2 regions of the Comamonas sp. C24C genome follow, and region 2 is predicted to be linked to the other one. Evidence: riboswitches for the same ligand, from Rfam matches in the RefSeq annotation. Region 2 holds a riboswitch; the other holds the start of a gene.

Region 1 (15,252 bases), on a different contig from region 2:
CGCTTCGACACCCTGACCCTGGCCAAAGACGAACTGGTGGCAGTGATACCTGCTACGCATTTCCTGGCGTCCCGATCCGCCATCGGCGCCATGGACCTGCATGGACAGCCCTTTATCCGAACCAGCGCCGGCTCAGGCCCCCACATCGATGCATTTCTGGCCAGCCACGGGGCCGAACCCAGAACGCTATTCAGGTTTGAGCAGCTCGCCTCCATGATGGGCTTTGTCGCACAAGGCAGTGCCGTCACCATTGCCGCGCGTCTGGCTCTGCCTGCCCCGCCTGCGGGTGTGGTCTATCGTCCGCTGAAGCCTCGTTGCCAACGTGAAATAGCATTGGCCGCATTGCGCTTTGACAAACTCTCGCCGGCCGCCCTCGCCTTCGTCGAACTGGCCCGCAAAAGCCGAAGCAGCCTGAAGCTCGAATAGTCGTAGTGGCTGAGCCCGCTGCGGTCTTTGAGCAAGCATGAATCAGCAACGACTTTGCTGCTCCTCAAATCGCTGCGGGGCTCATATCGGCGCCAGCCATGGCTTCGATCTGCTCACGCAATCGACAGCCCTGGAATGCCATGGTCGCGGCATGCCCATCAGGCATACTTTTTGGCGCCGGAGACACAGACCACCGCAAGCAAAGTCACGACAAGCATCGACCAGCTCACGGACTCATTCAGCAGCAAAGCCGCAAGGCCCAGGCCCATAAAAGGCTGCAGCAGCTGCAGCTGGCCGACTGCCGCTATGCCGCCCTGAGCCAGGCCGCGATACCAGAATACAAAACCGATGAGCTGACTGAAGAGTGCCACATAGGCAAAGCTGAGCCAGGCGCGCATGCCGACATTCGCCAAGGCCGGCGGAGTCGTCCACAGCGCAATAGGCAGCATCACGGGCAAGGACAGGATGAGTGCCCAGCTGATGACCTGCCAGCCCCCCAGCTTGCGCGACAGACGAGCGCCCTCCGCATAGCCCATGCCGCAAACGACGACGGCGGCGAGCATCAGCAAATCACCGGTGAGGGATGCCTGCGCCCCTCCCATTGCCGCATAACCTGCAACCACCGCAGCGCCCGCTGCCGAGAAGACCCAGAACAGCGGCCGAGGACGCTCGCCACCGCGGAGCACGGCAAAGGCTGCGGTACACAGCGGCAACAAGCCGACAAATACGATGGAATGCGCCGAAGTCACGTGCTGCAGTGCCAGCGCTGTAAACAATGGAAATCCGACAACCACGCCCGCCGCGGTAATTGCCAGTGATGGCAGATCGGCCAACGATGGTCGGCGCTCCCGTTGCAAAAGCAGCAGCAGCCAGGCCAAAAGCGCTGCAACTGCAGCGCGCGCGCATGTCAGAAATGTGGGATTCAAATCTGCGACGGCCACGCGAGTGGCAGGCAACGATCCGGCAAAGATGGCGACGCCAATCATCCCGTTGACCCATCCGCCAGTACTTTTCTCCATTCAAGGCTCCTCAATTGAGCCTTGAGTACATCATGACGTCTGTGCATCACACCATGCACAAAACAGCACAGTTTAAAGAAACTGTGTTCAATAAAAACCAGTACAGAACGTAAGCCTAGTCCTGAATCCGGCCCAAATCCGGACGCTTCAATGCTCGAGCCAGGACAGAAAAAACACGCTCGTCGGAGCACTGTGAAACGTTGAAGCGCAGAAAGTCTCCGGCCGACTGGGACTGGCTGAAGGAATTGCCCGGTGCGAGCACCACGCCCTCGTGAAGACAGGTGCGCGCAAGCGCTGCGGCATCGATGCCTTGCGGCAGCCGGCACCAAAGAAACATGCCTGCTTGCGGTATCAAGGCGGGCCTGACCCCCATCTTCTGCAAACGGCCGGCCACCTTTTCCATCTCCTGCGACAGCCGCTGACGCACTGTTTCCATGTGCTTTCTGTAACCGCCATCCGTCAGTGTCTTCAGAATAAGTGCCTCCGCCAAACGGCCTCCACCGAAGCTCGTGGCAATTTTGAGGTCGACCAGCGCATCAATCCACTCGGGCCTGGCAGCCAGGAATCCGCAACGTACGGATGCCGACACCGTCTTTGAAAAGCTGCCGATGTGGATGACGCGTGCAAGCCCGTCAAACGCAGCCAGTCTGGGCGCATGGGCGCTCTCGAAATCCGCAAAGATGTCGTCCTCCACGATTACCAGCTCGGAGCTGTCAGCGAGCTTGAGGAGTCTGTGTGCAACGAGTGGAGACAGGGCTGCTCCCGTCGGGTTGTGAATGCCCGAATTGGTGATGTATAGCCTCGGCGAATGCTCTTGAAGAGCCTTTTCGAACAAGGACAGATCCGGCCCCTGGGCCATGTAAGGCACTCCAATCGCCTGGACCTGATGGGCTTTGAGCAGGGCATGAAAATTGAAATAGCAGGGATCATCAACCAGAACCCTGTCCCCGGGCTTCAGCAGAAAACGGAAAATCAAGTCGATTGCCTGCGTTCCTGACTCCGTCAGCATCACCTGCTCGGGTGACGCATCGATACCCGTGGCAGCCATGCGACGAACCAGAAGCTGGCGCAAGGCCGGGTTCCCGAGAGGTGTCGAATACTCCGTCAGTTCCGACAGCGAACCCCGCGCCTGTGCCCGCAGTGCTCGCCTCAGCCCGTCCTCAAACATCCATGTGGGCGGCAGCCAACCGCAACCGGGCCGCAGCGATGCCGGGTCGCTCTCCAACGACTGACGTGACACCCACAAGGGGTCGACAACACGGTCAAGCCTCGGCCCCAGCTTCATCAAGGCAAGCGGCGCCACGGGCCCGTTGACATAGAAACCGGCACCGGGGCGCGATACGACAGCGCCTTCTGCCGCCAGTCGCTCATACGCTTCCACCACGGTGGAAACCGACATTTTCAGCAGTCGGGCCTGCTGCCGGATCGAGGGCAGCCGCGTTCCAGGCAAGATGCTTCGAGAGGCAATGCCAGCCCGAATATGCGACATGACCTGGTTGATGAGAGTACCGCTGCGCGCCATTCGAATGTCCACCGTGTTGGCAAGCACTCCACTACAGTATGGAGCAATTGTGATTGATTGTGCCCCATGACCTGCCCGAAGAGCCTCCGGGCTCTGGCGGGGATAACGCCCCCACTTTGCCGAAAGCGATGCGGCTGCCCGGCAGGAACCGACTCAAGGCAGGCTCTGCACCTGTTCGTCACCCATAGATTGGCAGGGCGGGACGCCAGTCATTTGCCATGCTCTGCTTGCCGGAAGAGCACTGGACGATTGATTCGCGAGCCGCGAGCAAAGACCTGCCTGATGCACAAGGCGCAGGCCATGCACCGAATGCAAACAAAGCGCTCGACATTGGAAGTATCAAGCGTTGTCAACGCCATCCAAGCGCTCTTTGCCGCCACCGGAAATCCATCTGCGAACGGCTGCCTTGAAGCAGTTGGCAGCGGTCAACTCACCCGCTGCGCTCCTCGGGTACCGACACCGCAGGCAGGCCATGGCCTGTGGACAGCGAAGTCAGGCTGCGCAGTCACGGCAGCGGCCATACAGCGTGATTTCATGGCTGTCGACCAGAAATCCCGATGGCGCCAGACTCGCCAGATTGCCGGGGCAGGCATGCACATCGAACACCCGCTGGCAGACCGTGCATTGGAAATGATGATGGTGGCCGTGCCCTGCCACCTCATACATGGGGGTGCGCTCGGGCAGGTGCACCTCATGAAGGAATCCCTCTTCGGCCATCGCCTTGAGTGCCCGGTACACGGTCGCAATGCCAAGCCCGGGCAAGGTTGCCTGCGCCAACTCCAATACCTCCTGTGGCGCAAGCGGCCTGCCGGCCTCTGCCATGGCCTGCTCAATGGCCGCGCGCTGCTTGGTGGATCGTTGCTTGGAGGTGTTCATCGTGGCGAGGCTGGGTCAATAGCGACAGGAGGCAGTATTGTGCCGTGGCTCGATCCTAGAGGTACTTGAGCCAGGTAATGTCGCGCCGGCGCTGCTTGAGTGCGGCAAACCAGCTTGCTGCGGGATACAGAGCCACGGCCAGCAGCGCTGCGATCACCCATAGCCAAAGCAGGCTGCTCAGTCCGAACAACTGTCCCTGGTTGGCCCCCCAGAACGCCACTGCCGCCAGGTACATGAACTTGAGCACGTACAGGTGCAGCACATAAAAGAACATGGGGGCGGCCCCCAAGGTGGCCAGAATTTGCAACCCGGTGCGGCCTGCGGCGTTCTCGAAGGCGCACAGCAGCAGCAAGCCGATACCGAGCGTCAACATCAGGAACAACAGCGAAGGCGGATACTTGGTGACGTTGAGCCAGGACATCAGTGTCTGCAGCGCATTCGCACCGGCCAGCCAGGGCGCATCTCCATAGACATTGAGCGTGCGCAGCAGCGCAAAGCCCAACAGGGAGGCGATGCCTGCCATCAGCAGACAGCGGCGGCGCTGCGCCGAATCACAGGCTTTACCAAACCACGGACCGATGCCGTAACCCAGAGCAATCACGCCGATCCAGGGCAGCAGAGGATAGGACGTGCGCAGCTGCACTCCGGCCAACTCCAGCCAGCCACGGTCATGCAGGATCGCCCAGGGTATATGCATCACGTGGCCCGCAGGAAAATGCAGACCATTGAGCAGGTTGTGCCCCGCAATCAGCACCAGCCCCAGCAGCAGCAAGGCCTTGCGTGGCAGCCATACCAGCACCGACAGGGCCAGCATGGACAGACCGATCGCCCAGATCACCTGCAGAAAGATCTTGGCGGGAGGAAATTGGAAGGTCCAGGCAAAGTTGACGACCGTCACCTCCAGCAGCACCAAGAACAGGCCGCGCCGCCACAAAAAGCCGGACGCGGTGCGCGCCTGAGCAGCACCGGCATGCCGGCTGGCATACAGATAGGCCCCCAGGCCCGTCAAAAACACGAATACCGGCGCACACAAATGGGCCAGCATGCGCGGGAAAAACAGGCCGGGCGGAGTGTCCGCCACCACCATGGGGTCGGGAATCTGCAAATGCAGATAAAAGGTTTCACGGACATGGTCGAGCAACATGAACAGCATGACGAGACCACGCAGCGCATCGATCGATTGCAGACGGCCAGCATTTGCTGGTGGAGAAGACAGAGAGGACAAGTTGCTTGCTTTATTGATATCGAATTATCAATATCATAACAATTCATACCCGGTGTCTGGCGCAGACATGCTCGATTTCACGCCCGCTTCCAATGCGCAGGTCGAGGACCCGGTCGACAGCCCGAGCCTTGGACAGCTCTCTCAAGCTTCACATGAGACGCTGCATATGAACGGTCTGCCATAGCGGATCTTCTTCACGCTCGATCACCGCAAAGCCCTGCCTTTGCCAAAACTCAAGAGCTCCCGGCAGGAATGGATGGGTGTGCAGATAAAGCACCTGCACCTGCTGGGCCAGAGCATGGCGCATCAGCACATCCAGCATCGCCTGCCCCACGCCTGAGCGCCGGAATTGCGGCGCGACAAACAGGCGCACGACCTCGACCACCTTCTGCGGTCCGAAATCCAGTTGCGCAAATCTGCCGTCATAGTCCCGGCAGGCAATCGTGGCCTGCACTCTTTGGTCAGCATCGAGAGCCGCCAGCATGCAGCCGCTACCCGATAGGTAGGTCTCTTCGAAATGGCGAAGATCCTCGGGAATTTCCAGTGAAGCGATGCGCCCGCCGAACATGGAAACACGTGCGCTTTGCAAAAAGCTGTGAACCTGATGCAATTCACGAACGCGCTGGATGGAAATGTCTTGCAAGCGGGGCATGGAGAGGCAACCCGAGCTCATTCGTCGTCTTGGCTTGGGACTGATTGCTACAAAATCAGCTACATTACCGCAACTTTGGTTTCGCAAGAACATGCGTGCGCAGCGACGAATGCATGAGGGAATCCAGTGGTCAGGCACCTTCGGGGCCGGCCCGTGAAATGGAACTGCCCCCGCAACTGTAGGCAATGAGCCAGCCATCACACAGCCACTGAACATCTGTTTGGGAAGGCGATGAGCCAGCGATGATTTGCCAGTCAGGAGACCTGCCAGAGCACCAACCATTCATTGCCGGCGGGGTGCCCGGGAAGTGAGCATTTCATCGCTCCGCTAACGTGCTGCCACTCAGGGCAAAGTTCAGGCGCGTGTCCTGCTATGTCTTCCAAGGTGCTTTTCGCCGCTTCTGGAAAGATATTCCGATGCTGCTTCGAAGCCTTGCCAGCACTGCCCTGCTCGCTACCGCATTTTCCGCTCATGCAACCGACTTTCCTGTGAAGCTGCAAAACTGCGGCTACACCCTCACTCTCGACAAGGCGCCCACCTCGGTGGTCACCATAGGTCAGGCCGGCACCGAAATGCTTTATGCCCTCGGCCTGGGCGACAAGGTTGTCGGAACAGCGCTCTGGTTCAACCCGGTACAGCCCCGCTTCAAGGCCGTCAACGACAAGGTGCCACGCCTGTCCGACAACATTCCCAGCTTCGAGTCGGTCCTCGGCAAGCGCCCCGCCTTGGTGGTTTCGCAATTTGAATGGATGGTGGGCAAGGATGGCGTGGTGGGCACGCGCGAGCAATTCCATGATCTGCGCATCGCCACCTATGCCATGCCAGCCGACTGCGAAGGCAAGAACAATCTCGTGGGATCGGACGGCACGCGTACTGCCAGCTACGACGTGAAAGCCCTGTACAAAAGCATTCGCCAGCTGGCCCAGGCCTTTGATGTCGAGGACCGCGGCGAAAGCCTGGTCAAAGAGCTGAGCAATCGCCAGACCCAGGCCGTGGCCAAGGTCAAATCCTCCGGGCTCCAGAACCTGTCTGCCGCACTGTGGTTCTCCAGCGCAGACCTGGCCGCCGACCCCTATATGGCCGGCAAGAACGGCGTGGCCGGCTACATGATGCAAGCTCTGGGCTTGCGCAACGTCATCACATCCGCAGAGGAGTGGCCGACCGTGGGCTGGGAGACGATTGCCAGGACCAATCCCTCGATTTTGATCGTTGCCCGCATGGACCGTCGCCGCTTTCCTGCAGACGACTATCAGAAAAAGCTGGACTTCCTCAAGAAGGATCCCGTCACCCAGCACATGGATGCCGTCAAGAACGGCCGCATCGTGATCGTGGACGCCGACGCCCTGCAAGGCTCCATCCGCCAGGTGGACGGCATGGAGCAGATTGCCAATGCGGTGCTGAAGATCGAAGGCCTCGCCAAATAAGCCAGGCATCAACGAAGTCCGCATGCCGGCGCACCTTGCCCGGCCGCTGAGCCATGAATACCTACACGCAGAGCCTTTCCAGACCGCTTCTACCGGCAGGCCGGCTGCTGCGCGCCGCCCTGCTTGGGGCCGCAACAGCGGCCTTGCTGCTGCTGGCCATCGTGTCCGGCATAGCGATTGGCGAGACCGATATCTCCGCGCGCATCGTGTACCAGGTGCTCGCAAATCAAATGCTGGGCACCAGCTACGTCATAGACCCCATCAATGCGGGCATTGTCTGGAATTACCGCCTGAGCAGAGCCCTGGTCGCAGCCAGCTGCGGGGCCGGGCTGGCCGTCTGCGGCGTTGTTCTGCAGTCCCTGCTGCGCAATGCCTTGGCCGAGCCCTACCTGCTGGGCATTTCAGCAGGTGCTTCCACGGGAGCCGTGCTGGTTTCGGTCGCCGGCCTGGGGGCGGGCTTGGTCTCGATGAGCACCGGGGCTTTCCTCGGAGCGGTTTGCGCATTTGCCCTGGTGGCCTTGCTGGCCCATGCCGCTGGCAATGGCGGCCTGCGTAATGGCGGGCAAATCGTGCTGGCCGGCATTGCGGGCTCGCAACTGTTCAATGCGCTGACATCGTTAATCATCACCAAGTCCGGCAGTGCCGAGCAGGCGCGCGGCATCATGTTCTGGCTGCTCGGCAATCTGAGTGGCGTGCGCTGGCCCGATACGGTTTTGACGGCAGCGGTGGCTATGGCAGGAGTGCTGGTGTGTCTGATGCATGCCCGCTCTCTGGATGCATTCACCTTCGGCAGCGAATCGGCCGCGGCACTGGGAGTGCCCGTGCGTCGCGTGCAGCTGACCCTGCTGCTGGCAGCTGCCTTGATGACAGCCGTCATGGTTTCCGTGGTCGGAGCGATTGGCTTCGTGGGCTTGGTGATTCCTCATGCGGCCCGTCTGCTGGTTGGCGTGCGCCATGGGCGCCTGATCCCGGCCAGCGCCTTGATCGGAGCCATCTTCCTGATTGCCGCCGATGTGGTTTCACGCACCCTGATCAAGGGACAGGTTCTGCCCATTGGCGTCATCACCGCCCTGGTCGGCGCGCCGGTGTTTGCCGGCATTTTGCTTAGAGGCAGAAGAGGTCATGCATGACGCCTGACACCCTCGCCAAGCCGGACATGGTCGCGCTTGAAGCATGTGATATCAGCTGGAAGACGCGTGGCACAGCCATTGTCCAGCAGGTCTGCCTGCAAGTGCAGCCGGGTGAAATGCTGGGACTCATAGGGCCTAACGGCTCGGGCAAATCCAGCCTGCTGCGACTGCTATCCGGTGTGCTCAAGCCCAGCTCGGGCGAGGTGCTGCTGGGGGGACAGGCACTGCGGCGTCTGCCAAGGCGCGCCGTGGCGCGCCGGCTGGCCTTGGTGGCGCAGGACGCCGACACCCTCGATGCCATCACCGTGGCCGAGGCCGTGGAGCTCGGGCGAACGCCCTGGCTGTCTGCGCTGGCTCCTTTGTCGGCCGCCGACCTGAGCATCGTCAAAGATGCGCTGCGCGATGTCGGCCTGCTTTCCAAGGCAGGCAGCCGCTGGAACACCTTGTCGGGCGGCGAGCGCCAGAGAGCACATATTGCACGGGCCCTGGCGCAACAGCCCCAGTTGATGCTGCTTGACGAACCCTGCAACCACCTCGATATCCACCAACAGCTGTCGCTGATGCAGCTGATCCGGGAGCTTCCCATCACCAAGGTGGTCGCGCTGCACGACCTCAACCAAGCCATGGCCTGCGACCGTCTGGCCGTAATGCATCAGGGCCGTCTGGTTCAGCTGGGCAAGCCCCTGGAGGTGCTGAATCCGGATTTGCTGCAGCAAGTCTTTCAGGTTCAGGTGCGCGCCTTGCTGGATCCGGAAGACGGAAGCCACGTGCTGCGCTTTCAAGCGACGGCCAGTCACTAAAACCGAAAGTTCCTCATGCCTGCTCCCAGCTCCATCCGTATTGCCGCCTTGCTTGCCTGCGGTTTGTCAGGGCACTTCGCCGCAGCAGAAACTGTCGAAATCAAGATGCTCAACCGAGGTCCTCACGGAGCCATGGTGTACGAGCCCGAATTCGTCAGGATCGCAGCAGGCGACAGCGTCAAGTTCCTCGCGACCAGCAGCGGGCACGATGCGGTATCCATCCCGGGGATGGCGCCGGCAGGCGCGACGCCCTTCAGAGGCAAGACCAATCAGGAAATCACGGTCACCATGACCGAGCCAGGTCTTTACGGCGTCAAGTGCCAGCCCCACTATGCAATGGGCATGGTGATGCTGATCCAGGTCGGCGACAGCCCCTTGTCCCAGCTATCCGTACCGGATGATGTGCCTGAACAGGCAAGGCAGCGCTTCCAGGACATCGCTGCACGCGCCCAGACCGCAGCTCGAACATCCAGAGAGCCACGCCATGGCCAATGAAATCCGGCGCATCGAGCCTGCAGCCGCCACTGAAAAGATCCATCCGATGAGAGCCCGTGTTTTTCGTCTTTCTGCACTGAGCGCCGTCATGCTATGCGCCAGTGGTGGCGCTGTTGCCGGAGCACAAGATGACGCCAAAGGCTTTGTCGAGGGCGCTGCACTCCATATGCAAAACCGCATGCTGCTGGAACAGCTTAACTACCAGAAAGCAAGCAGCTTTCGTGCGGCCAGCGGACAAAGAGGTCAGACACTGGCCCGAGAATCGGCTTACGGCCTGATGCTCAATTACGAATCGGGCTACACGCAGGGCGTTCTGGGTCTGGGGCTCGATGCACATGCCTATGGCGCCGTCAATCTGGGGACGCAGGCCGAGCATGCACGGGCAACGCCTCGCTACGTGGCCAAGGATGGGCAAGAAATTGCAGATAGCTTTGGTCGTGCCGGCGCTGCACTGAAAGCTCGAATCTCTTCCACGGAACTGAAAGTGGGCGAGATGCGGACCAAGACACCGATCTTCAGTTCGTCCGATACCCGATTGCTGCCTGAAAGCAATCGGGGCTGGCAAGTCATCAGCAGAGACATTCCCACACTCACGCTGCAGGCCGGGCGATTTACCGGCTGGGCCGACCGCAATGCGCGCAAGAACGGTGCCGACTTGCTGGGCAACTATTCGGGCGTAACCAGCGGCTCCTTCAGCTTTGTAGGCGCAGCATGGAACACTCCCGTTCCAAACCTGACGCTGAGCAGCTACTACGGACAATACGCGGATAACTGGAACACCGCGTACCTCGGAAGTTTCTACAAGCTTCCTCTGTCAGACAAGCGTGCGCTGTCGTTCAATCTGAACCTCTATCGCAGCACCGATACCGGAAGGGCCAGGTCTGGCGAGATTGACACCACCACCTGGAGCCTGATGAGCAGCTACGTCGCAGGCGCTCACAGATTCGGCCTCGGCTACCAGAAGGTCACCGGCAACAATCCGTTCGACTATGTGAACCGCGGCTCCATCTGGTTGGAGAACGCCATGCAGCTGTCCGACTTCAACGGCCCGCGCGAAGCGTCCTGGCAACTCAAATACGATGTGGACCTGAGTTCCATCGCCACCCCGGGGTTGAGCGCGGGCGTTGCCTACACCAAAGGCTCCGGAATCGACAACAGCCGTCTCAATGCCGTGTATGCCAGCTACCTTGGCTATTCGGGAACCCAGGGCAAGCACTGGGAACGCGACCTTCTGCTCAGATACACGGTGCAGCATGGGGTGGCGAAGCATCTGAATTTGCAGCTGCGCTACGGCGTGCATCGCACCAACAAGGCCCAGGGCGAGGCCAATATGAATCAGCTTCGGCTGCAGGCGGAATTGCCGTTCAAGATCCTGTAGACCGGGACAAGCCCGGCAATCCAGCAATTCGTTGTGACTGCGTTTTCGGGCAAGCAAAAAGCCCCGGCACTGAGGCCGAGGCTTTGGAATTGGCGCCAGGGGTCAAGCCATCTTTCAGTGCTACAACCAGAACCCAGCGCTACGCATCTTGCCTTTGAAATGTGACAGCCAGATGGCAAAGATCTCAACCCATTAGCGGCAGCCTGCACAAGCCGCCCTCTTGCAAAGGCACCCGCAATATTGATCACGCCGGCCTGACTCTGGCTGTCTGGCACTCTGCCGCGTTCCGTCTGTCGCCCTCTCTTGCCGGCCTGCATGCCTTGGTCTCGGCGTTCATGGCAGGCTCTTTGGCCTTCACTTCATCAGCCCTTAGTCCTCAATTTCAAAGGGTTATTTGAGAACGATTCTCAATTGCGTTTATGATTCATCCCATGGTGCAGCGAATCGCTGTACCGCCTCTTCATCGTGGGGCGCTGACAGGCACGGGCCTGCAGCGTTTTAGCTAGCCAGCGGCCCTCTCCTATTAGCCAAGCCTTTTTTCCACGATCAAGCCTCTCAGCTCTGCAGCAAGCGCTGCTGCGGTCTTGCAGTCCACTCCCACCTGGGTGCCAAGAGCGCTTTAACCTCCATAGATCACCCTGTGCAGCCTTTCAGCCGCGCGATGCGCAAGGGCCGGCCGCCCGAGGACCATCTCTGCCAGCGCCGCGACTCATTACGATTTGCGCATAAAAGAGCAATGCTTTATAATCTCTGGATTGCTGCGCGGCACTTGCCCTGCGCAGCATCTCTCAGGCAGATCTCACGTTGCCCACGCTCGGCTCCATACAGCCAGAGCATTCCCTGGCAAGAAGCATGAGCCACCCGCAAGCGGGCTGGCTTATTTGATCCCGACTCATCAGAGCCGGATTCCTTCATTTTTCATTGGACGGCATGCCCTGCTCAGGGTTCGTGCCGCCCGTTGACTCGATATGCACACAGAACAAATCACAGAGCGTGTCGGCAACTACATTGTGACTGCCCTCACCCAAATTACTCACTCCGGCAAGGTTGCTGCAGCGGTTTCCATCCGACGCGGAACCTATGACCGGATTTTCAGATTTATCCGCCAGTTCGACACCCCGGACATGGCCAGCAAATATGCACTCGCCGAAGGGCGCAGCATGGTGCTGGACAACCAGTTGAACTGACCTTTTTGTTGAAAGGAAATGTTTTGGCCAAAGAAGAATTGATTGAAATGCAAGGCAGAGTGGACGAAGTTTTGCCGGACGCCCGTTTTCGTGTAACGCTGGACAACGGCCACCAGCTGATTGCCTACTCCGGCGGCAAGATGCGCAAGCACCGCATTCGCGTGCTGGCAGGCGACAAGGTAACGCTGGAGATGTCTCCCTACGATCTGAACAAGGGTCGCCTGACCTTCCGTCACATCGAGCGCTCCAACAACAGCAATCCCGCGCCGCAGCAGCGCCGCCACTAAGCATCAGCAGTGGATCTGGTGGAGGCCCCTACCACCAGCTTCGGCGCTGCGCAAGCGCCCGCTCAGCAGCAGCATCGCGCCAACATCAGGGCTCTGGCACCGGAATTCGCTTGAGGCAGGCTCGCGCCACCGGACGGCAGATGCTGCATCACACCCGGAGTCGGCAGTCAGCCTTGACCGACACCCTCAGGCATGCGGAAGCCGGAGCAGCAAGGCTGCAACCGGCCTCACCCCCACTCCCCCTCCAAGAACTCTGCGCCCCATGGCATGGCTGCTACCGCCCTGCTGATGGTGCCGCACTGTCTGGCAATCAGGGCCATCATCGAACCAGCCTGCAGGCATTCCGGCGCCGCGGCCCGGGAGGAATGTCTGGACCCGGATGCAATGGCATTCACGGGTTCGTATCTACCGCGGTCCACGTCAAAACAGCCTTTGATGAAAAGCTACTTAATACATAGCTTCTTCCGCCTTCCAGTTCTCCATTTCAGATAGAAAACAGTCTGAAGTTCCCGTATTTCGTGCATAAGGTGCTCATATTTTTTACAAGCATGGAATGGCAACCCACGCTCAAGGCACAGCCACAGCGCGAATTGCGCTCATGAATTGATACAGTCTCGTCGGTGCATTGCGCTTATGCTCGCAGCGTTTTGAACACCGATGCAGCCATGGCTCCAGCCCTGGACTGCCCTACCCAGAATGAAGAAAACCCTTGCTCTTGTCTCCATCTGCCTGCCCATGGCGCTGATTGCCACGCCTCTGACCAGCCTGGCACATGACCGCCATCATCACCATCACCACAAGCGCGAGCACAAGGAAGAGTACTGGGATGGCCAGTGCAAAGTGGAGCGCAAGTGGAAGAGCAATGGCGAGTACAAGGAAAAGCGCAAGTGCAGGAGCCGTCCTGCGGCCTACCATGCGCCCCAGCCCGTGTACATCGCCCCGCCCCAGCCGGTCTATGTCGCTCCGCAACCGCAGGGGCTGGTGATTGATTCGCGCATCGTGCTCAGACCCTGAGCGGCTATTCGTCCAGCAGGCTGACGGCCTCTGCCGCAATCAGATCCCAGACCAGATGCGCGACGGGCGATAGTTCACGCTGCTGGCGCTTGACCAGCATGATGCTGCGCTGCACCCGGGGCACCAGGGGACGGCTGACCAGGACCGCACTGCCAGCCGCTGCGGCAGTGGCGGCCTGAGCAGCCCAGGCCGAAGGAATGGCGAGACGCGGCACCACGCTCAGACCCAGACCCTGCTGCACCATGCTGTAGATGGTGGTCGTATGCCCCACCTCCTGGACCACCGATGCAGCCGCGCCATGGGCCTGCAGCGCGGCATCGATCAGGCGGCGACTGCCCGATGCATGGTCCAGCAGCACCAGGGACTCGCCCGCCAACTGTGCCCAGTGCACCTCTTTCTTGCGTGCCAGGCCATGCGAGGAAAGACAGACCAGACAAAAGGGCTCGGCCAGAATGGTCTGCGCATGCAGATCCTGTTTCTCGGAAGGGTCGATCACCACGCCAAAATCCACCTCGCCGCTGCGCACGCTGAGCAGCACATCGCTCTGAATGCGATCGAGCAACTGGATGTTGACGCCCGGCGACTGCTGCCTGCCACGTGCAATGCATTGCGGCATCAGGTGGGCGGAAAGCGTGGGACTGCTGGCCACCTTGACCCGGCCCTTGCGCTGTGTCGCCAGGCCCTGCACCTCCAGCAGACAGGCATCCAGATCCTCCAGCACGCGCGAGAGATTGCCCAGCAACAGACGCCCGGCTTCGGTCAGCTCCACCTCACGCGTGGTGCGATGCAGCAGCAGCAAACCCATGGCTTGCTCCAGATCCGTCACATTACGGCTGACGGCAGGCTGCGTCAGGGCCAGGGCGTCGGCGGCGCGGCTGAAACTGCTGCTTTGGGCCACTGCCACAAAGGCACGCAGTTGACGCAGACTGATATTCATATCAAAAAATTATAGGTCTATCGAATAAATCCATTTCTCTTTTAAATGGATTGCGTGTCCAATACGCAGCCATCGCGCACCGACCCGGTGCCTTGCATGGATGGCTTCAGCTCAAGAATATGTCTCGCCCCCGCTTTCTCCCCGATAACTTCACGCTGGCACTGCTTGCCACCGTCATCCTCGCCAGCTTTCTGCCCGCCTCGGGCCAGGTGGCTGAATATGTGGAACTTGTCACCACCGGCATCGTCAGCCTGCTGTTCTTTCTGCATGGCGCCAAACTCTCGCGCCAGGCCATCCTGGCAGGCATAGGCCACTGGCGCCTGCATATCTGGATCTTCATCGCCACCTTTGTGCTGTTCCCCGTTCTGGGGCTGGCACTGCGTCCGGTGCTTTCGCCCCTGGTCACCACCGAGATGTATATCGGCGTGCTGTTTCTCTGCACCCTGCCCGCCACCGTGCAATCTGCGATTGCCTTCACCTCCATGGCGCGCGGCAACGTGCCTGCCGCCGTGTGCAGCGCATCGGCCTCCACCTTGCTGGGCATTCTGGTCACGCCGATTCTGGTGAGTCTGATCCTGCACAAGAATGCGGAAGGCGGCGATGCATTGCATGCCATTGGCAAGATTGCCATGACGCTGCTGCTGCCCTTTGTCATCGGCCATCTGATGCGCCCCGTGATCGGCGGCTTCCTGCAGCGTCGCGCTTCCATCATCAAGCTGGTGGACCAGGGCTCCATCCTGTTTGTGGTCTACGCCGCCTTCAGCGCCGCAGTCATCAGCGGCCTGTGGAAACAGACGCCGATTCCCTCGCTGCTGGGCTTGATCGTGCTGTGCTGCATTCTGCTGGCCGCCGTGCTCTTCATCACCACCTGGGGCGCACG
Region 2 (15,252 bases):
GGTCAAATCTACGAGCTGGCCAACGGCTGCATGTGCTGCACCGTGCAGGAAGAGTTCTTCCCTGTCATGAAGGCCCTGGCCGAGCGCCGCGCCGATATCGATGTGCTGCTGATCGAGACCAGCGGCCTGGCCTTGCCCAAGCCCCTGGTCCAGGCCTTCCAGTGGCCCGACATTGCCAATGTCTTCACCGTCGATTCCGTGGTCACCGTGGTCGACACGCCCGCTGCGGCCGCCGGCCAGTTTGCCCATGACCCGCATGCCGTCGACGAGCAGCGCCAGGCCGACCCCAATCTCGACCATGACGCCAGCCTGCATGAGCTGTTCGAGGACCAGCTCTCGGCCGCCGATCTGGTGGTGCTGTCCAAGGCCGATCTGGTCACGGCCGAACAACTCGGCCAGGTACGTTCCCTGGTGGCCGAAGAAGTACCGGCCAGCGTGAAGATGATCGAAGCCCTGCAGGGCCAGGTGCCGCTGAACGTGCTGCTGGGCCAGCATCGCGCCGCCGAGCTGTCGATCGACGACAAGCACAGCCACCATGACCATGACGAAGACCACGACCACGATGCCTTCGACTCCCTGCACCTGGACCTGGGTGCCGTGGACCGTGAGCGTCTGATGCTGGCCCTGCAGTCCATCGTGGAGCAGCATGGCGTACTGCGCGTCAAGGGCTTTGCCGCGCTGCCGGGCAAGAAAATGCGTCTGCTGGTGCAAGGCGTGGGCCGCCGCTTCGATGCATATTTCGACCGTGCCTGGGCCGAGGGTGAAGCTGCAGCCACGCGTCTGGTGTTCATCGGCAAGCAGCTCGACGCCGCCGTGCTGCGCCAGGCCTTGCTGGGCGCACAGGCATAAATCCAAGCAAAATCAGCCTCAATCGCTTTACTGGCAAGCGAATAAAGCTATCTTTTTGAATCATGCACCTGCTCAGCTCCCGCCCTGGCGGCTTTGTCGAAGACGACAGCATCATCACCCGTCTGGACCAGACGCCTGCCGACATGGTGGTGCTCAGTTCCGCCGACACCACGCTGTCGCTGCTGGCCGATGCCTACCGGATGTGGCAGCAAGCCGAAGCCGATGTCCCCACGCTGCGGCTCGCCAATCTGCTGCATCTGCGCCAGAGCGCCTCGCTCGATCTGTATATCGACGAGGTGCTGCAGCATGCCAGGCTGGTCATCGTCGACCATCTGGGAGCCGAATCCACCTGGCCCTACGGCATTGAGCAACTGCAAAAGCTGGCGCGCCGCAAGGGCCAGAAGCTGGCCATGTTCTCTGGCGACAACCAGGAAGATCCGGAACTGCTGGCCAAGGGTACGCTTGAGCCCGAGCAAAGCCGTGCGCTATGGCAATATCTGCGCGCCGGCGGCCTTGGCAATGCGCGCGAGTTCCTGCGCATGGCGGCAGCCTGGGGCCTGAACCAGGGCCGCGAGGGCGCGCCCGTGCGGGTGCTGCCCCCCGTGGCCGTGCATGTGCCACAAAGCTGGCTGGCCGACGATGCAGGGCATCTTCCGGGCCTGGACGACCTGCAGGCGCGCTGGACCCCAGGGGCCCCCGTGGCGATGCTGGTGTTCTACCGTTCACATCTGCTGGCGGCCAATACCGAGGCCTTCGACCTCATGGCCGACGCCCTGCTCGCACGCGGCCTGAACCCGCTGCCGCTGGCCCTGGAGTCGCTCAAGGACGGGCTGTGCCTGCAGACGCTGCGCTCCCTGTGCCTCACCCACCAGGTGCAGATCATTCTCAACACCACGGCGTTTGCGGCCCTCGGGGAACATGCACGCACCGGCGAGGCTGCCGATGCGCTGGCGGGCGACATTCCCGTGCTGCAGGTCATCGCCAGCGGCAGCAACCGCGAGGACTGGCTGGCTGACAGCCAGGGCCTGCGCCCGCGCGACATTGCCATGCAGGTGGTGCTGCCCGAGATGGACGGCCGCATCATGACGCGCGCCATGAGCTTCAAGGGCCTGGCCCATCGCTGCGAGCTGACGCAAGCTGATGTGATCAGCTACCAGGCCGAGCCCGACCGCATTGCCTGGATTGCCGAGCTGGCCTGGCGCTGGTGTCAGCTGCGCAGCAAGCCCGCCGCGCAGAAGAAAGCCGCGCTGATACTGGCCAACTACCCGGGCAGCGAAGCTCGGATGGGCAGTGGCGTGGGCCTAGATACGCCGGAATCCGTCGTCGCCCTGCTGGATCAGCTGGCACGCGACGGCTGGCAGCTGGGGGATGCTGCTGCGCGGCCCGACTCCGGTCTGGCTCTGATGGGCCTGCTGCAGCAGGGCATCGCCAACGACCCGAAAAAATGGCCTCTGCGTCCCGCGAGCCAGGGCTATTCGCTGCAGGCCTATCAACAGCGCCTGGCAAGGCTGCCCGGCGATATGGCCCAGGCCATAGCCGATCGCTGGGGTGCGCCCGAGCAGGACCCCATGCTGCGCGATGGCTGGTTCATGATTGCGGGCCTGCAGCTGGGCCATGTCTTTGTCGGCATACAGCCCGCGCGCTCTCTCGATGGACGCAATGACTACGCGAGCTACCACGACGCCGAGCTGGTGCCGCCCCATCACTATCTGGCGTTCTACTTCTGGCTGCGCGATGTGTTCGGCGCGGACGCCATGGTCCATGTAGGCAAGCATGGCAATCTGGAATGGCTGCCGGGAAAGAGCCTGGCGCTGTCCCAGCAATGCTGGCCCGATGCCATTCTCGGCCCGCTGCCGCATGTCTACCCCTTCATCGTCAACGACCCGGGCGAAGGGGCTCAGGCCAAGCGCCGCAGCCAGGCCGTCATCATCGACCATCTGATGCCGCCGCTCACGCGCGCCGAAAACCACGGCCCCATGCAGGAGCTGGAACGCCTGGTGGACGAATACTACGAAGCCCTGCTGGTCGATCTGCGCCGCTCCGGCATGCTGCGCAAGCAGATTCTGGACTGCGCCACGCAGCAGGATCTGCTGCGCGAACTCGGCCTCGAAGCGGCAGGCGCACAGCCCGATGCCGACGAGCAGCTGCTGGAACGCATCGATGCCTATCTGTGCGAACTCAAGGAAACCCAGATCCGCGATGGCCTGCATATCTTCGGCCGCTCGCCCCAGGGCCAGCTGCGTGAATCCACCCTGCTGTCGCTGGCGCGCTACCCAGGCAGTGGTGGCAACGAGCAAGGCCTGCTCAACGCACTGGCCGCCGACCTGCTGCCGGCCATGGACTGGAACCCGCTGGACATGGATGCCGCCGCGCCCTGGAACGGCCCGCGTCCGGCCGCGCTGCAGCAGCAGGCTGCCGGTGCCTGGCGCCATGGCGGCGACGCGCGCGAGCGTCTCGAGCTGCTGGCCCTGCAGGTCATTGCCCGGCCCGAGCTGGCCCGCGACTGGCCACACACCCTACAAGTGCTGACGCGCATAGAGCAGCAGATTGCACCGTCACTGGACGCCTGCGGCCCTCAGGAGCTGCTGCAGTTCTCGCGCGCACTGCGAGGATGCTTTGTCCCCCCCGGTCCCAGCGGATCGCCCTCGCGCGGGCGCTGCGACACCTTGCCCACGGGGCGCAACTTCTACACCGTGGACACCCGTGCCATCCCCACCCAGACTGCCTGGGCGCTGGGGCAGCAGTCCACTCAACGCCTGCTGGAGCGTTATCTGCAGGAGCATGGCGAATATCCGCAAGCCATCGGGCTTTCCGTCTGGGGCACGGCCACCATGCGCACCGGCGGCGACGATATCGCCCAGGCCTTTGCCCTGATCGGGGTTCGTCCCAAATGGGCGGCCGGCAGCCAGCGCGTGACCGACTTTGAAGTCATTCCCGCCGTGGGGCTGCGTCGCCCGCGTGTCGACGTGACGCTGCGCATCAGCGGCTTCTTCCGCGATGCCTTTCCCAACGTGGTGCAGATGTTCGATGCTGCGGTACGTGCCGTGGCCGAGCTGGATGAGGACGCCGAGGACAACCCTATCCGCGCCCGCATGCTGCGTGACACGCAAACCGCCATGGAGCAGGGCCTGAGCGCCGACGCGGCCCGCGAACAGGCGCTATGGCGCGTCTTCGGGGCGCCTACAGGCAGCTACGGGGCCAGCATGCATGAGATGCTGCGTAGCGGCCAGTGGACCGACGCAGGTGACTTTGCACGCCACTACCTGCACTGGGGTGCCTATGCCTACGGCCAGCAGGCCGATGGCGTGCCGGCCCGCGCCGCTCTGGAGCGGCGTCTGCAGGCGTTGGATGTGGTGCTGCAGAATCAGGACAGCCGCGAGCATGACCTGCTGGACTCCAGCGAGTACTACCAGCATCAGGGCGGCATGGTGGCGGCCGTGCGGCACCTGGGCGGCAGCGACCCTGCCATCTATCATGGCGACCACGGCAATCCTCAGTCTGCCAGGATTCGCTCCCTGGCCGAGGAGATCGGTCGCGTGGTACGCGCCCGCGTCATCAATCCCAAGTGGATTGCGGGCGCCATGCGCCACGGCTACAAGGGCGGCTTCGAGATGGCGGCCACGGTGGACTATCTATTCGGCTTCGATGCCACCACCGCGCTGGTCTCGGACCAGCATTACGCCATGGTCACCCAGGCTTATGTGGAAGATGAGAGCGTGCGCCAGTTTCTGCGCCAGCACAATCCACAGGCGCTGGGCGATATCGTCTCGCGCCTGCTGGAAGCCATAGACCGTGGCATGTGGGAGCAGCCCGGCGAGCATCGCCAGAGCCTGCTGGCCCAGATGCTGGAGCACGAAGAATTCATGGAAGGACAGGTTTCCCAATGAGCCCCAACCACGATCCGGTACCCGTATTCCCTCTCTCTGCCATACAGGGACAGCCCACCCTCGTGCTGGCTCTGCTGCTGGCCGCGATCGAGCCACAGTTGGGCGGCGTGCTCATCCGGGGCCCGCGCGGCACGGCAAAGTCCACGGCAGCACGTGCGCTGGCGGATCTGCTGGCACCTGCACCATTCGTCACCCTGCCGCTAGGTGCCTCCATCGAGCATGTGACCGGCAGCCTGGACCTGTCCAAAGCTCTGGCGGGCCATGAAGTGGCTTTTGCGCCGGGCCTGATCGCCAAGGCGCACGAAGGGGTTCTCTATGTCGATGAGATCAATCTGCTGCCCGATGCCATCGTCGATGTGCTGCTTGATGTGGCAGCCTCCGGCATCAATCGCATAGAGCGCGACGGGATCTCGCACAGCCATGCTGCACGCTTTGTGCTGGTCGGCACCATGAACCCCGAGGAAGGCATGCTGCGCCCGCAGTTGCTGGACCGCCTGGGCCTTTGTGTGCAGTTGGATAATGCCCAGGACCCGCAGCTGCGCAGCAGCATCGTCAAGGCCAGGCTGCGCTTTGACCTGGACCCCCAGGGCTTTGTGCAATCCCATGCGGCCCACCAGCAGGAGATCCGCCAACGGCTGGCGCAGGCCCGCAGCCGTTGCCGCAATGCCTCGGAACTGACCTGGAGCGATGCCGTCCACGAGGCCGTGGCCCTGCAGTGCATTGCCGCCCAGGTAGACGGACTGCGTGCCGACCTGGTCATGCTGCGCGCTGCACGCGCCCTGGCAGCCTGGCAAGGCAGTCACAGCATCACGCCAGCCCATGTGGCCGAAGTCGCGCCACTGGTACTGCTGCATCGCGCTGCGCAGCCAGACCCGGGCAGCGCCAGTCAGCCCCAGCAGACTCCCGCAGGCACGCCTGCGGCCGTGCCCGCTGCGCCATCCGGCACGGACCGCAAAGACCGCACGGAGCCTGATATCCAGGCGTCAGCATCCCCTTCAGCGGCCTCCCGCGAACCCGGCGCCACCGGCTCCTTGCCTCAAGACGCCGGCCCGGGCCTCGAACAGCCGCCTGCCGGCTGGGGTCAGGCTCAAACCGTGAGCAGTGTCGTCTTCGAGCCTCAACAGGCCGATGCCATGGCTCAGGCAGCCCTGGAGGCCCTGGCCGCAAAAAAAGCCCGGGCCTCCGGTCTGCTGCGCTGAGCGCCGGCCGGGGGCAAGTCGGCTCCGCCAACCAAGGTCTGGCCCTGGCCAGCCATGCCGTATCCAGCGCCCACAAGATGCCAGGGTCATCGATTGACTGGACTGGCACTCTGCGCCAGCGCCAGGGGCTGCCGCTGGCACCCGCCCATCTGCGCTGGCACCAGCCCGAGGGAGCGGTGCGCAGGCAACACCTGTTCCTGCTTGACTGCTCGGCCTCCATGGTGGAGAGCGGCGCATTCGCCCAGGCCAAGGGCCTGCTGCTGCAGTGGCTGCGCCGGGCCTATCTGCAGCGCGAATCCGTGGCCCTGCTGTGCTTCGGCGCAGGCCGGCTGCACTGGCTGCTGGAGCCCACGCGGGCGCCACGCTGGAATGCCGATCTGATCGAGCCGCTGCGCGGCGGTGGCGGCACGCCGCTGGCCCAGGCCCTGGAGTCAGGCTGGCAGATGGCGGCCAGATACTCCCGGCAACCATCCCGCCTGTGGCTGATCAGCGACTTCCGTAGCCCCGATGTGCTGCAACTGGAGCGCGGCCCCATACCTGCCCTGGCGCAGATTCTGGTGGACTGTGAAGCCGCTGCGGGCCAGAACAAGCGTCTGTTTGGTGGTGCCGAGAGGCTGGCAAAGGCCTGGCCGGATACTCTTCGACTGCCGCTGAAATTCAACTAAAAATCGCCTCTACCGCTTAGCAGGCAAGCGCTAGCAGCTATCCATTTTGATAACCATCCAACAGGGCATCACACTGCCCCTGTTCGCCCTATCGATACTCAGCGACCCCACAGGCGGCAGGAAAGCGGCCGCCAGGCCGATGAATTGGGCCGTATGCACCAGGTTATCGCGTAAGATCGCGCCACCACAGGTGCCTCAAGGCGTGCTCTGCGCGCGGAGGTGAAACGAGAAGCAGGTGAATGGAATCCCCATCAATCCTGCACTGCACCCGCAACGGTAATCAGATATATGGCGATGCACGCTCTGGCCCACGGCCATGGCCGCCACTGCGAAAGCGGGAAGGCGCATCGACATGCCACCCTCAGGTGAGCTCTGTAAGTCCGGAGACCGGCCTGATGTGTACAAGGCGCAGCGGGATTGCATGTGGCTTGTGATATGCCAACGCCTGCGTGCGGCTCATCACCTCTTCATTTCCCTCTGCACATTTTGTTTGTCTGGCCCGGGTATCGGCCAAACCGACCGTGGATGACCTATGTTGCATGGAATTTGCCAGTCAGATTTGTCCCAGCGGGCCGGCCGTGCCCTGGCCTCGTCGCCTGGAGCAACGCTTGTCCAGCCCTGAGACCATCCAGATTCGCGGCTGGTGTCCCAGCACCTGGAAGCCCATGCAGGCACAGGACGGCTGGATCGTTCGCGTGCGCCCTCGCTGCGCGTCTCTCAGCGCCGCTCAGTGGCTGGTACTGGCCGAGCTCGCGCGAACCCACGCCTCGGGCCAGATCGAGCTGACGCGCCTCGGCAACCTGCAATTGCGCGGCGTGCACGAATCGGCGCTGCCTGCCCTGCGCGCGGCGCTCGTTGCCTCCAGGCTGGCCCCTGCCGATGAACAGACAGATCTGGCGCCTGCCGTGCATTGCACGCCGTTCTATGCCAGAGGAGATCGCACCCATGCGCTGGCTCTGGCGCTTTCCGTGGCGACGGCGCGTGATCTGACTCCCCTGGCCCTGCAACAGCAGGACATTCCTGCCTTGCCCGGCAAATTCGACATGCTGGTCGACGATCCGCAGCGCCACCTCCAAAGCCTGAGCTCAGACCTTCAGCTATGGGCCTGCGCCGATGGACGCTATGGGCTTGCCCTGGGCCAGTCGGCAGACTGGTATGGTTTCGAGAGCGCACCGGCGGCCGTCCAGGCCGCCATACGGATTGCACTGTGGTTTGCCCGTGAGCGCAGCGCGCAGGCGGCAGGCCGATTGCGCGGCCTTGCAACGCCCATCGACCTTCAGGCCTGCGGACTCGCCAGGGCCAGTCATCACCTTGAGCCCCGCACTCAGGACAAGACCACGGCCAGGCCGTTGCGGCCCGGAGCGCTCAACCCTCACGGCCTGCTGCTGGGCGCCCCGCTGGGGCGCCTGGACGCATGGGCCATACAGAAGCTGGCGGCTCTCATGCCCGAACAGGCAGAGATCCGGGTCACGCCCTGGAAATCTTTGCTGCTGCCGAACAAGCACCTGGATTCACTGCCGGCCCGGCTCGATTCCTGGGACTGGATCAGCCAGTCCACGGATGTGCGCCTGCGGGTCTCGGCCTGCACTGGCGCCCCCAACTGCCCTCAGGCCCATATCCCGGCCCAGTCCATGGCCTTGCAGTTCGCCAGCTCGCAGGCGGCAGACCGGCACCTTCATATCAGCGGCTGCGCCAAGCTCTGTGCCCTGCCTGCCGATGCGACAAATCTGGTATTTGCCAGCCAGGACACAGCGGGCCAGATATGGCTGCACGCCAGCCCCGCCGAAGCACAACCATCGGTCCGGGCCTCCATTCCCTATCGGCCTCTGGACCCAGATCCTCACGATATACAGCAACAGCTCAATGACCTACAACTATGAAAAGTGCGGTGAAGAGATTTACCGGCAATCGTTCAGCATCATCCGCCGCGAGGCCGATCTCAAGCGCTTCAATCCCGTGGAAGAGCGGGTTGCCTGCCGCATGATTCACGCAGCCGGCATGGTGGAGCTGGCCTCGCATATCCATTTTTCCCCGACCTTTGCCGAAGCCGCAGAAGCCGCGCTGCAGCGCGGAGCACCCGTGCTCTGCGATGCTCGTATGGTCAGCGAGGGCATCACGCGCAAGCGCCTGTCGGCCCAAAACCCCATCATCTGCACCCTGCAGGACCCACGCGTGCCAGCGCTGGCCGCCGACATGGGCAACACCCGCAGCGCCGCAGCACTGGAGCTGTGGCGCGAGCATCTGGACGGCGCCGTGGTCGCCATCGGCAATGCGCCGACGGCCCTGTTTCATCTGCTCCGTATGCTGCAGGACCCGGATTGCCCGCGCCCGGCCGCCATCGTCGGCTGCCCGGTCGGCTTTGTGGGAGCGGCGGAGTCCAAGGACGCTCTGCGCGAATGGGGACAGATTCCGTTTGCCATTGTGCAAGGGCGCCTCGGCGGCTCCGCCATCACGGTTGCCGCCATCAACGCGCTGGCAACCACGGTGGAGTAGGAAGAGTCACCATGAATCACGGAAAAATCTTCTGCGTGGGACTGGGTCCCGGCGATCCCGACATGATGAGCGTGAAGGCCGACCGCCTGCTGAGAAACGCCCGCCATGTGGCCTACTTTCGCAAGCGCGGTCACCCGGGCAAGGCACGGCAACTGGTCAACGGCCTGCTGCATGCCGAGGTCACGGAGTACCCGATGGAGTATCCGCTGACCACGGAGATTCCGCACGACGACCCGCGCTACATCGCCCAGCTGTCCTGTTTCTATCAGGACTGGCAGTCCAGGTTGACGGAGCTGACGCGCAGCGAGGATGTGATCGTGCTCTGCGAAGGCGATCCGTTCTTCTACGGCTCCTTCATGCACCTCTATGTGCGTCTGCGACAAGCGGAACAGGTCACGGTGGAGGTGCTGCCAGGCATCCCCGGCATGGTGGGCTGCTGGCATGCCACCGGCATTCCCATGACCTGGGGTGACGATGTGATGAGCGTGCTGCCCGCGACCTTGCCCGATACGCCGCTGCGCGAGCATATGGCGCGCTCTGACGCGCTGGTCATCATGAAGGTGGGACGGCATCTGGGACGCATCCGTGGGCTGCTGGACGAGCAAGGCAAGCTGGACCGTGCCTGGCTGGTCATCAACGGCACCATGAGCGATCAGCAGGTCATGCCGCTGCGCGATGCGCCCGAGCGCTGCCCTTACTTCGCCATCATCGTCGTGCACGGCCAGGGCCGCCGCCCGGCCAATGACATGTGATCGCGCTGACATGAGCAAGACCTCAATGCCTCCACAACTCCTGGTGCTGGGCCTGGGCCCGGGCGATGATGCCCTGCTGACGCAGCAGGTTCGCGACAGCATTGCCAGCGCCAGCGATGCATTCGGCTACTTTCCCTATGTGGCGCGGCTGCAGGGCCTGGAGCACCTGCAACTGCATGCCAGCGACAACCGTGAGGAGCTGGAACGTGCGCGCAACGCCTTGAATCTTGCAGCCCAGGGCCGCAAGGTGCTGATGCTCTCGTCGGGCGACCCGGGCGTGTTCGCCATGGCCAGTGCCGTATTCGAGACGCTGGAACAAGCCAGCCCCGAGGAGCATGCCCGCTGGCAAGGCGTGGACGTGCATGTGCAGCCGGGCATCACCGCCATGCTGGCAGCAGCAGCCCGCCTGGGGGCCCCCTTGGGACATGATTTCTGCACCATCAACCTGTCCGACAACCTCAAGCCCGCGAAGATCATCGAGCGCCGCATCCGCCTGGCCGCCCAGGCCGATTTCGCCATGGCCTTCTACAACCCCTGTTCGCGCTCGCGCCCCGAGGGCTTCTCGCGCGCCCTGCAGGTGCTGCAGCAGGAGTGCGAGCCCGAGCGCCTGATCTGCTTTGCCCGCAACGTCAGCCGCCCCGATGAGACGCTGCGGGTCGTGAAGCTGCAGGATGCACGGGCCGATATGGCCGATATGCGCACGGTGGTGATCGTGGGCAACAGCCAGACCCGCCAGGTGGGCAAGCATGTCTACACCCCGCGCAGCTATGAAGCCTGCAGCAGCGCAGCTTCCATCGTGAGCGACAATGCCTGAGTACACGCAAGGTCCTGCCGGGCAAAAGTGCTCAGCAGCGCTGCCGGTCCAGCCACTCCATGGCCTGTTGCGGGCTCTGGCACTGCGTGCGGGGCGCCAGTACCGGTCTGTCGACCATGATGACCGGAATGCCCAGTTGCCGTGCGGCCTCGATCTTGGCATAGGTATCTGCGCCACCGGCATTCTTGCTGACGATGCAGTCGACGCGGTACTGCCCGAGCAGCGCCAGCTCATCGGCGAGCCGAAACGGGCCGCGCGCCACGATCAGCTCATAGCTGGAAGCCGGCAACGGCAAGGCACCGCCCTCCTGGTCGATGACGCGCAGCACAAACTGGTGCTCACCGGCCAGGCCCGCAAAGGCCGCCAGCTGCTTGCGCCCTATCGCCAGAAACACCCGCTTCAAAGACCGACTCAAGGCCTGTGCGGCAGCCGCCATATCCGGCACATGCTGCCATTGGTCGCCAGGCTGCGCCTGCCAGGCGGGCCGCTCCATGGACAGCAAGGGCAGATCCAGTTGGGCGCAGGCCACGATGGCATTGGCACTCATCTGTGCCGCGAACGGATGGGTGGCGTCGATGACATGGGTGATGTGATGCGCACTCAGGTAATCGACCAACCCCTGCACGCCGCCAAAGCCGCCCACACGCACCGGCAGGGCCGGAGTACGGCGCGTCTGGGTGGCCCCGGCATAAGAATAGATGGCTTGCACCCCGGCCTCGTGCAGCAGCGTGGACAACATATAGGCATCGAAAGTGCCGCCTAACAGGAGAACTTGGGTCATGGCCAATCCGTGGCTTTCAATTATCGGAATTCATCCATCAGGGCTGGAAGGTCTGAGCCCTGCAGCACGACGAGCCCTGGATGATGCCAGTGTTGTGTTCGGCAGTCCGCGTCATCTGGCGCTGGCACAAGCAGGGTCGCGCGGCAGGGCCTGGCCCGTCCCCTTCAGCGTCGAGCCCGTGCTACAGCTGCGTGGACAGCAAGGCGTGGCCGTGCTGGTGTCCGGCGATCCGTTTCACTTCGGTGCAGGGGCATCGCTGGCCAGGCACCTGGAGCTGGGCGAGTGGCGCAACTACCCTCAAGCCTCGACATTTTCCTGGGTTGCAGGCGAACTGGGCTGGTCCCAGGAGCGCACCCACTGTCTGGGCCTGCATGCTCGCAGCCTGAGCAGCCTGACGCCTCTGCTGGCGCCTCACGAGCGCTTTATCTGCCTGTTGCGTGACGGCCCGGCCGCTCACACTCTGGCGCAGTGGCTGCTGCAGCAGGGCTGGGGCGACAGCCCGCTGTGGCTGGTGGAGCAGGCAGGCAGCGATCAGCAGGATATCCGCAGTGGCACTGCGCGCGAGCTGGCCTCACTGTTGGCAACCCAGCCAGCCAAGGCCCCTGTGACTGCGGCTTTCGAAGCGCGCGGCGAAAAAGGTCTGCCCCAGGTGCCAGGCCTGCCCGTCAGTGAGTTTGCACATGACGGGCAGATCACCAAAAGCCCGGTGCGCGCCATGACGCTGGCAGCGCTGGCACCGCGAAAAGGCGAGTGGCTCTGGGATCTGGGTGCGGGCTCGGGCTCGGTCGCTGTCGAGTGGTGCCTGGCTGGCGGCCAGGCCATCTGCGTGGAGCAGCATGCCGCGCGTGCATCCAATATCGCGCAGAATGCCGAGCGCTATGCGGCAGCGATCGAAGTGGTTCATGACCACGCCCTGGCAGCTCTGCCCCGTCTGCAGCCAGAGCCGCAGGCCGTCTTTGTCGGCGGAGGCTTCAGCGCCGAGCTGTTCGATGCCCTATGCATGCGCCTTTCCGGGCCTTGGCGGCTGGTGGTGAATGCCGTGGCACTGCACACCCAGGCGCTGCTGCTGGAACTGCACCGCACACACGGCGGCCAGCTGTATCAGTTGCAATGGAGCGAAGCACAGAGCCTGGGCAGCATGCATTCCTGGTCCCCGGCCCGCCCCCTGGTGCAGTGGGTCTGGAGCAGCCAATGAGACATCTGTTCGCGGGCTGGGGCTTTCAAGCCGGTGCTCTGCCTCAATCATTCGAAAGCTGCTGGAGCCAGGCCTGCCAGAGACTCGAAAGCGCGGATTCAGCGCCCTGTCACTGGACCTTTGCACTGCTGAGCACCAGAAGCCAGACCTCGGCGGCCTACGCCTTGCAGGATTGGGCGAACCGGATTCCGTGCCATATCGACTGGAAGACCTGTACCGAAAGCACGATTGCACATATCGCCACGCCGTCGCATTCCCCAAGATTGCAGCAGCGCTTTGCCACGGGCAGCGTTGCAGAAGCCCTGGCCCTGCATGCCGGCGCCGCTCTGGCACATAGCCGGCTGCTGGTGCTGCGCACCGTTTCGGCAGACCGACGGGCCACGCTGGCGATTGCCGGCCTGCCGCTGCCCACCTCATTGATCCCTGGAGTTTTGCCTTGACCGTTCATTTCATCGGAGCCGGCCCCGGTGCGGCCGACCTCATCACCGTTCGCGGGCGTGATCTGCTGGCCGCCGCGCCGGTGTGTCTGTACGCAGGCTCGCTGGTACCCAGCGAGCTGCTGGCGCACTGCCCTGCAGGTGCCCGTCTCGTCAACACCGCCCCCATGTCGCTGCAGGACATCGTGGCCGAAATCCAGACCGCGCACGAGCAAGGTCTGGATGTGGCGCGCCTGCATTCCGGCGACCTGAGCATCTGGTCCGCCATGGGCGAGCAGCTGCGCGCCCTGCGCGAGCTGGACATCCCCTACACCGTCACGCCCGGCGTCCCCGCCTTCAGTGCTGCAGCCGCTGCGCTGGAAGCCGAGCTGACTCTGCCCGGCTCCTGCCAGTCGGTGGTGCTGACACGCACCTCAGGGCGGGCCTCGAGCATGCCCGAGGGCGAGACCCTGGCCGCCTTCGCGGCGACCGGAGCCGTGCTGGCGATTCATCTGTCGGTCCATGTGGCCGAGCAGGTGCAGCAGGAGCTCACCAGCCATTACGGCGCAGACTGCCCTGCCGCCATTGTCTGGCGTGCCTCATGGCCCGACGAGCAGCTGCTGCGCACCCGTGTCGGAGATATTGCCAGCGCAGCCCAGTCCAATCCGCTGCAGCGCAGCGCGCTGATTCTGGTCGGTGCCACGCTGAGCCAGCAGGACTTCGGCAACAGCCGGCTCTATGCCGATGACTACGATCGCCGCTACCGTCCGCGCGGCGACGAACCGCGCTTCCCTCGCGGAACCGAAGGCGCCTGATGCTGGAGCTGTTTCTGATCGGCATCGGCACCGGCAACCCCGATCACCTCACCCGGGAAGCCGAAAAAGCGATTCGCAACGCCGACCTGGTTCTGCTGCCGCACAAGGAAGACAGCAAGGCCGAGCTGGCCCAGGTCCGCCTGTCGCTGCTGCAAAGCCTGGCCGTGGAAGAGAGCCGAATTGCTCACTTTGACATGCCCCAACGCCGCCAGCAGGGATCAGACTACGACCAACAGGTGGACGAATGGCACGATGCCATTGCCCGGCGCTGGCAAGCCAGTCTTCAGCGCCATCTACCTGCTCGCTCGGGACGTGTGGCCCTGCTCGTCTGGGGCGATCCGGCACTCTACGACAGCACATTGCGCATTGCCTCGCGCCTGGGCCTGGCCCGCGAACAGGTGCGCGTCGTGCCCGGCATCACCTCCATGCAGGTGCTGTGCAGTGCCCACGGCATCGCCCTCAATGAAATCGGCGAACCCTTTCTGATCACCACCGGTCGCCAGCTGCGCGAAAACGGCTGGCCATCCGGGGTGGACACCCTGGTCGTGATGCTGGATGGTCAACGCAGCTATGAGCAGCTGCAAGACACCGATGTCGACATCTACTGGGGCGCCTATCTCGGCATGCCCCAGCAATTGCTCATGCATGGCAGGCTTTGCGACATCGCGCCAGACATCACCAGCAGGCGCGCCCAGGCCCGTGAGCAAAACGGCTGGATCATGGACATCTATCTGCTGCGCAGGGTCGCTGCACACTGATCTAAGGTCGCCAAGGCGCATCTGTCGCCTGGCAGTCACACCCGATCAGCGCACGAAGCGCTTCATGTCTGCAAAGTCTCGATAGCCCGGGGCGTTCAAGCTGCTTGCCGGTAACCGTCTATGCGGATGCCGGTGCTACTGCATGAGGCAGCTTGAGCCGATGCCAGAGCCTGAGCATCTCCTGCAGCAGCACTGGTGCATGGTCTGTGCGATACACCGCGCCCAGCGGCGGCAAGCCCCCTTCGATACGCACATCCAACGCACGCACACGTCCCTGCGAACGCAGTCCCGGAAGAATGCTGCGAGGTACCAGCGATACGGCCCCAGGCTGGGTGAGCAGGCCCTCCAGCACGGGCAGGGACACGGTGGAGGCCGGAAACCAGGAGGCATCCTCCAGCACGGGCAGTACCTCGGTCTCCACGATATGGCGCACCGCGATGCCAAAGCTTGGCAGCACCCAGCGCGCGCCCCTCAAGGCAGGCAGCGGCACATCGCGACGCCCGACGAGAGGATGATCTGCATCCGCAATCACCACGGCCGCATCCAGCAGCAGCGGCTCGAAGGAAAACTCCACCGGCAAAAGCTGGGGCTGGCGACAGAACACCACATCGAGGCCCGAAGCCATGAG

The links. Region 2 has a riboswitch for cobalamin ahead of ACLBXN_RS06465 (nitrite reductase). Riboswitches for the same ligand answer to the same signal wherever they lie in the genome.
Region 1: it holds a riboswitch for cobalamin, as region 2 does, so the genes downstream of both, ACLBXN_RS18090 (ABC transporter substrate-binding protein) here and ACLBXN_RS06465 (nitrite reductase) in region 2, are expected to answer to the same signal.

What each region holds. Positions count from the first base shown of each region.
Region 1 is NZ_JBKFBC010000010.1:89,534-104,785, reverse strand. Features, by position in the region: gene ACLBXN_RS18120 (LysR family transcriptional regulator) at 1-426, shown strand, start outside; gene ACLBXN_RS18115 (DMT family transporter) at 585-1,445, opposite strand; gene ACLBXN_RS18110 (aminotransferase-like domain-containing protein) at 1,561-2,967, opposite strand; gene ACLBXN_RS18105 (Fur family transcriptional regulator) at 3,460-3,843, opposite strand; gene ACLBXN_RS18100 (DUF1624 domain-containing protein) at 3,899-5,068, opposite strand; gene ACLBXN_RS18095 (GNAT family N-acetyltransferase) at 5,217-5,813, opposite strand; cobalamin riboswitch at 5,780-6,005, shown strand; gene ACLBXN_RS18090 (ABC transporter substrate-binding protein) at 6,209-7,144, shown strand; gene ACLBXN_RS18085 (FecCD family ABC transporter permease) at 7,198-8,274, shown strand; gene ACLBXN_RS18080 (ABC transporter ATP-binding protein) at 8,271-9,074, shown strand; gene ACLBXN_RS18075 (pseudoazurin) at 9,090-9,569, shown strand; gene ACLBXN_RS18070 (OprD family outer membrane porin) at 9,559-10,947, shown strand; gene ACLBXN_RS18065 (hypothetical protein) at 11,916-12,134, shown strand; gene infA (translation initiation factor IF-1) at 12,158-12,421, shown strand; gene ACLBXN_RS18055 (hypothetical protein) at 13,118-13,435, shown strand; gene ACLBXN_RS18050 (LysR family transcriptional regulator) at 13,440-14,372, opposite strand; gene ACLBXN_RS18045 (bile acid:sodium symporter family protein) at 14,492-15,252, shown strand, end outside.
Region 2 is NZ_JBKFBC010000002.1:601,772-617,023, reverse strand. Features, by position in the region: gene cobW (cobalamin biosynthesis protein CobW) at 1-849, shown strand, start outside; gene cobN (cobaltochelatase subunit CobN) at 912-4,736, shown strand; gene ACLBXN_RS06475 (ATP-binding protein) at 4,733-5,935, shown strand; gene ACLBXN_RS06470 (vWA domain-containing protein) at 6,013-6,600, shown strand; cobalamin riboswitch at 6,772-7,010, shown strand; gene ACLBXN_RS06465 (nitrite reductase) at 7,209-8,480, shown strand; gene ACLBXN_RS06460 (precorrin-8X methylmutase) at 8,464-9,093, shown strand; gene cobI (precorrin-2 C(20)-methyltransferase) at 9,105-9,845, shown strand; gene cobJ (precorrin-3B C(17)-methyltransferase) at 9,871-10,659, shown strand; gene ACLBXN_RS06445 (cobalt-precorrin-6A reductase) at 10,691-11,446, opposite strand; gene cbiT (precorrin-6Y C5,15-methyltransferase (decarboxylating) subunit CbiT) at 11,439-12,635, shown strand; gene ACLBXN_RS06435 (cobalamin biosynthesis protein) at 12,632-13,075, shown strand; gene cobM (precorrin-4 C(11)-methyltransferase) at 13,072-13,866, shown strand; gene cobF (precorrin-6A synthase (deacetylating)) at 13,866-14,624, shown strand; gene ACLBXN_RS06420 (LysR family transcriptional regulator) at 14,743-15,252, opposite strand, start outside.